DNA from 2 places in the Paenibacillus sp. FSL K6-1330 genome. Region 1 is predicted to be linked to the other one. Evidence: predicted binding sites of a transcription regulator. Region 1 holds the regulator's gene; the other holds the start of a gene.
What was found. Region 1 encodes LexA, which represses DNA repair genes until DNA is damaged. Its sites were predicted from a motif close to CGAACATATGTTCG; they were not measured.

Region 1 (3,188 bases):
TGCCCGTTCCTTGAGCTCTTCCGCGGTCAATCCCTCACTTTTCTGTTTTCTTGCTAGCACATTGATGCGTTCAACCAAAGTATCGATGTCCATGACTTCTCCTCCAATTCCGATATCATGTATAACTTAAACATGTGAAAAAGAGCTTGTCAAGGCAACTGCACCCTTGCAAACTCTGATTAATAACAAATATGAACATATGATGCCTATAAATGAGTCCTCTATGTCAAGAAATCAATAATCTTCTATTATAAACACGCTTATACTGCGTGAAATCACATCGTCAGGCAAACCTACAAATATGAAGCGAGAAATAGGGACATATATAAGGAAAGAGTTTCTCGTAGTGTCATCCCATTACCAGACCGGTAAAGACAACACCTCTCCTGCCTGTATATCCGGACCCTTCAATCCATTCATTCTTCGGATGCTATCCAGGTATACTCGCGTATCCATATCTGTCGGTTTATGAAGGGAAGCAATCCGCCACAAACTATCGCCATATTGAACAATAACCTGCTTCTCCCCCGTGGGTTTATCCATCCCCCCGGCAAAAACGGAATATGCCCCTGTCCAGCAGGATGCTACGATTAACAGAACGAATAAAAGCTTTATAAAAGGAATGGATGCCATTCTCGACTTCAATTGATCGATCCAAGTCTCGGAGGACTTCGTTTGCACTGGAACGTTCTCATAAATGCTACGGTATGTACTGTATTTCAACATGGAATCATCATCTCCCAAACAAGTGTTCTCTTATGGATTCATATTAACACGAACACTTGTTTGATTCAATACCAAAAAGAACATTTGTTCTATTTTTATTTAGAACTTATGTTTGTACGAACGGAAGTTCTATGTTATAATTTTCCCAAACGTTACTAAATGGGGTTGATACGGCATGTCGAAAATATCCAGCCGCCAGCTGGCGATCTTAGAGTTTATCCGCAACGAAGTTCGTAGCAAGGGTTACCCGCCTTCTGTCCGGGAAATCGGCGAGGCTGTCGGACTAGCTTCCAGTTCAACGGTCCATGGACATCTTGACCGCTTGGAGAAGAAAGGCCTCATTCGCCGTGACCCTACGAAACCAAGAGCAATCGAACTGCTTGGCCAAGAAGAGTCCGAAAGCGCAAGCCTGTTTACTCACACCATTGCCAGAGTGCCTGTTGTCGGAAAAGTCACTGCAGGTGTTCCTATTACAGCCATGGAGAACATTGAGGATTACTTCCCACTCCCACAGCATTATGTAGGCGACGATAAGGTGTTCATGTTGTCGGTTATTGGTGACAGTATGATCGAAGCTGGCATTCACAGCGGCGACTATGTCATTGTTCGCCAGCAGCAAACTGCAGACAATGGCGACATTGTCGTAGCGATGACAGAGGAAGACGAAGCAACTGTGAAGACCTTCTATAAGGAGAAGGATCATGTACGATTGCAACCGGAGAATCCTACCTACGAGCCACTGCGCCTGAACCATGTTACGATTCTCGGTAAAGTAATCGGACTCTTCCGGGATGTCCACTAATTTCATATATCTATCTATGAAGAATAGGTTACCTCCCTTAATTGGATGGTAACCTCTTTGCTTTTTCTATATAGATCACGAAGCTGTATCATAGCTAGTTTGCCTGCTCCATAATGCCTTGTTTAAGATCCAGTCGATACATCCGTTTGGGTTTATAATCCGGCGAACCTTCCCCACCCGGCCCCTCCGTGGACTCTAGAACAAGCTTATTATCTTTAACCATGGGAGTAGTACCTGGTCTATAATATGAAAAGTAGGATACCAAGGATTCATCCTGAAATCGGAGCTGGACGGCTTTACCCGTTTCATGCTCCACTGCGAACGCATAGATTTGTATACCATGACAGTCCCTATATTGCGGTGCGAGTATAAATACATCGGCAGCTTGAAACGGCAGACGAATCATATCAACCGGAGCAGATGTTGGTTGAATAAAAGTAAGATCCCCCAGCGTAGTTACTTCATTTGTAACTTGGTTAGTACTATACTGTACGCTGTAGTTTCCGGTAAACGACATATCCGTTTCGATACCGAAGCAGCTCGGTGCTCCCAATGTCGTTATTTTTTCCTGTCCAACTGCAATAACCCTTAACCTTCCTTCATCCGTTACGCCTTGTGCCCGGATTGTCTCTTCCGTACCAGGAGGTAAAGTCCCTGCTCTCTGTTGTTCCTCTCTGCCAAAAGGTAATTGAAAGGCAATTAAAATAATCAGAAGCATTAACCCTCCAGCAAATCCAACTTGTAAGTGCTTTCGACGTTTAGGCTTGCCGTCGGTGAAAATCACGGACCTATGCACGTTTTTTTTCATTTCAGATGTGAACTTTTCATCTGAAAAGGGAGCTTTTTTAGCCCGGGAATACCAATCTGGTTTATCCTCATTCATCGCCATTCTCCTTCAACAGGTTCTGTACTTTTTTCCTTGCCCGATACAGTCTTGATTTTACGGTACCCGCCGCTAGGTTAAGGAACTCCGCAATCTGATTTATTGACATCTCATAGTAAAGATCCAGGATCAACACCTCCCTGAACTTCCTGGGTAAGGTCATAATCATGGCCCATATTTCATTGGTATACTGCCCATCCAAATACTCTGCTTCCGCCGAGCGGCTTGAGGCATCTATGAGCAGCTTGTCCTTGAGGGTCACTTTCCGAAAGAAAAAAGTCTGTTTATATCGATACGCGGTATGTCTTGTAATTGTAAGCAGCCACGTTTTTAGCGTCGCCCGACCGCGAAAGGTATGTATGCCAAAATAAGCTTTAATAAACACCTCTTGAGCAATATCGTCAGCCAGTGCTTGCTGTTTGGTCAGAAAATAAGCGTAATTCCAGATATCATTTCCGTATAAGTTCATGATTTTATCCAGTGTCTGTGTGTCCATCACCGTCATCTGCTTCAAGTATTCCAGCTCCAACCGATTCACCTCGTCTAATTAGAGTCATGGAAGTGAGCAAAGGTTCCCTTTTTTCGAAAAATAAAAAAAGAATCTTCCCTTTTATGGAGGGCGATTCTGTATTGGCTGCATTCCTGAACGGTTCTCCAAAATCATCAACCAAAATCTATTGCCATTGCTACTAAACTAACGGAGCCTCATCCCAGGCCTGTTTAAATTGAGAACCAAATCTTCGAATGGATTCTATGTCGGCGGTTAACTGAAAATCC
Region 2 (3,188 bases), 670 kb from region 1:
GGATGACCTCGGATGGCAGTAACGTCTTGCCTTCATCATCTGCCGCAGGATAGCTGACCCAAAGCTGCTTGCTGGCCGAAGTCAGAGCATTATAAATCAGGAACCGTTCATCCAGCAGTCTTCGGGATATGCTTGGAGCAAGCTCCAATCCACGGTCTTCGAGCTGAACACGCTCCGGTTCTGTCAGGATCCCATCGTCCTTAAACTGGGCTGGGAGTACACCATCGTTAATGCCGAGCAGAAAAGCATATTTCACCCCGCCCGTCCGTGTCCGATCCATGCTGCCGATCAGCACTTGATCCAGAGATGGAGGCACCAGAGCCATTTTCATCTCCGTAAGTCCCGTGCCCAGCACGCCCGTGAACAATTCGGTGCTGAGCTTCTCCGCACCCATCATCTCCACAATCTGGTCGAGCAGGTCAAGCACAGCCCCCCATACCTGGCGATGCTCCCTCGCTTCCTCAGGACGCCCGGCATCCAGAGCAGCGCGGCTTAACAGCTCCAGCTTTTCGGGAACAGCGGTTTCCTCCAGAAGCCGATAGACTGCAGTGCTCTGATCCATTGCACTCGTTGCCTTTTTCATCCGCTTCTCAAACGCATGCAGCGGCTCCGTAATCACCTTTCTGGCATACTCAATCGCCTGCATACCATCCGGATTGCGCACCTCACTCTCGCCATCCTCTAATGAGAGGCTTGGAATTCCCCTCCACGGGCGGCCATCCGTCCAGCGCGAACCCTGAATTCCGGAAGCCAGCACGTGGTTCTCCAGACGATCCATGTCCTCACGGGTAAGCGAACCGTCCAGCGGCAGCAGCAGATCCGTCTTCACGCAGCGGAATACGTCCTCGTAACGCCAGCGGCGTCCAATGACATCAAGAGCAGATCGAATAAATTCGACCAGCGGATGGTGCAACTCGCTCCGCTTCTGATCAAGAAAATAAGGAACACCGTGTTCCTTGAACAAAGGACCTATCAGGTGCTCATATTCTCCCATATTCCGGACAAACACGGCCATTTCCCGGTATCGTGCTCTTTCTTCCCGGGCGAGACGAACCATTTCACGTAAAGCTCCTTCGATTTCAGCCCGGCGGTGACTGGCAGAATGCAGAAGAAGACCTGTCCTGCTGCCGTCCGGATTGCTTACTGTATTTCCATCTCGGGCAGCTTCCGTCCAACGTTTCTTCCGATCATAACCGCGCTCGAGGTGGGCAAGCAAAGGGGATTCTTGAAACCGTGGAAGAACATCGGGTTGCAGAATACGATGCTCCATATCCAACCCCATCTCATCAGCAATGCCTTTAAGCTTTATGTACGTCACTGCGGTAGGATGAAAGAGATCCAGCTCATGCGGAACATTGCCGTTCGTATAAGGCTTGTCCAGTGTCAACGCAATCGTTACATGGTTGGCATGGGCCATAATTTCCCGGAGCACCCGGTACTCCTGCGGCGTAAAACCATGGAAACCATCGATCCAAATGTCGGCGCGCTTGATATAGTCCGATTGGGTCACTCCCGCTGCTAATGAGGCCAGCGTATCTTCCTCATCCATGTAGAACCGTGAAATCTCAAGCTCAAAATCATGAAAGACCGTTACGATGTCCTCCAGCTTGCGCCGAAGTATCGGTGAATTCCCGGAGCCAGATATCATCTGTCCCAGCTGCTCCTCTACGCAGGATGCGTCAATGCAATAGCGCTTCATTTCCGTATACAACTCGCTCAGCTTACCGACAAAACCATGCTGCTCTCCCGAAGCACCGAACAATTGGAGCTCTTCTTTGCGCCTCCGTAAAATTTTGTACAGCAGCATGCGCTTGCCTTCTTCACTGATCGCCACCTTTGCGGCCCCGCCGCTTTCCTGCATGACGCGGTAAGCCAGTCGACGGAAACTAAGCACTTGCGCGCGCATTATCCCGCGAATGCCTCCCGCATTAACGAGTGCATGCTCTGCTTCATAGGACCCTTGTTCGGGAACGATCAGTATCATCGGATTCCCCCTGGGATCTTGCTCCAATCGCTCGATCATCTCTTGGCGGATCGACGTGCTCTTGCCGCTGCCCGACCTGCCGATAACAAATTGAATGCTCATGCTATGCCCCCTTTACATCGTCTTTCGAAAGGGACTCCTTCACCCTTCAAAACAAGCTGCACTTCCGGTGAAATCATGCCCTTGAATCTATAAGTCAAATGTATCAAAATTCATATGAAATCCACGTTTTGGTTCGTTGTCTATCAAAAAAGATGTTGATTACTAGTATAGCATAAGTATCGTTTGATGGAACATACGTTTGGATTTCATTCCCATTCCAAAATATTGCGGACATACAAAAAAGGATCCTGCCATCGTGGTTTACCCACCATGGCAAAATCCTTCGCATCAACCGCTATAGCTGTGGCAGTTTACAGCTTTGATTTGCTGCGCACTTCAAACACGGCAAATTTCAAATAATGCCCCTCATCGACCCCGAGAATTTGCGGGTGATCCTTGCCAGCCGCACGCCATTCCACGAGTCTTAGAATTTTGCCGGCATCTTTTGCAGCATCCTGAATCGTCTCCAGGAACAAATCCGGCCGCATATGGTACGAGCAGCTTGCCGTAACCAAATAACCGCCCTCATTCACCAGTTTCATTCCATGAAGGTTGATGTCCTTATATCCCCGGCAAGCTCCCTTGACAGCAGACCTGGTTTTGGCAAACGCCGGCGGGTCCAGAATGACCACATCCCAGGAACGTCCACCTCCCGCGGTCAGCGGTTTGGAGGTATCCACTTTCTGATCCCCTTGCGCACGCTGCTCACGTTCTTCCAAGCCTTTTACCTGGTTGCGCAAATATTGGAAAGCATCGTCCACTACAAACTCCACGCGATCCTGGAATCCGTTCAATTCCACATTCTCTTTGGCGCTTTCGATAGCATGCTCCGATATGTCAAGACAGGTTACTTTCTTGGCCCCATAAAGGCATGCGTGCAGCGTGAAACTGCCCGTATGCGAAAAGCACTCCAGCACCGTAGCACCGTCCCAATAGGGAAACGTGACTTCTTTTCCGCTTTTGTTCACCGGCAAGGACTTCATCTCACCGTCCCGTTCCACAGTCTGAAGCGCGATCCCGCTGCGGTCTCCCCAACCCTTCATTAACGGTTTTATGGATGCCCGGTTCTCGCGCTGATCAAAGAAATATCCCGTCTTCTGAC

Region 2: addB (helicase-exonuclease AddAB subunit AddB) is a predicted target of LexA. The motif match lies at 2,275-2,288, and genes of this name have one in related genera.

The regions. Positions count from the first base shown of each region.
Region 1 covers NZ_CP150269.1:2,954,176-2,957,363, reverse strand. The annotation lists gene NYE54_RS13475 (DUF896 domain-containing protein) at 1-93, opposite strand, end outside; gene NYE54_RS13470 (LysM peptidoglycan-binding domain-containing protein) at 358-726, opposite strand; gene lexA (transcriptional repressor LexA) at 902-1,528, shown strand; gene NYE54_RS13460 (hypothetical protein) at 1,623-2,411, opposite strand; gene NYE54_RS13455 (sigma-70 family RNA polymerase sigma factor) at 2,404-2,940, opposite strand; gene NYE54_RS13450 (hypothetical protein) at 3,101-3,188, opposite strand, start outside.
Region 2 covers NZ_CP150269.1:2,284,780-2,287,967, reverse strand. The annotation lists gene addB (helicase-exonuclease AddAB subunit AddB) at 1-2,086, opposite strand, end outside; gene NYE54_RS10250 (class I SAM-dependent rRNA methyltransferase) at 2,398-3,188, opposite strand, start outside.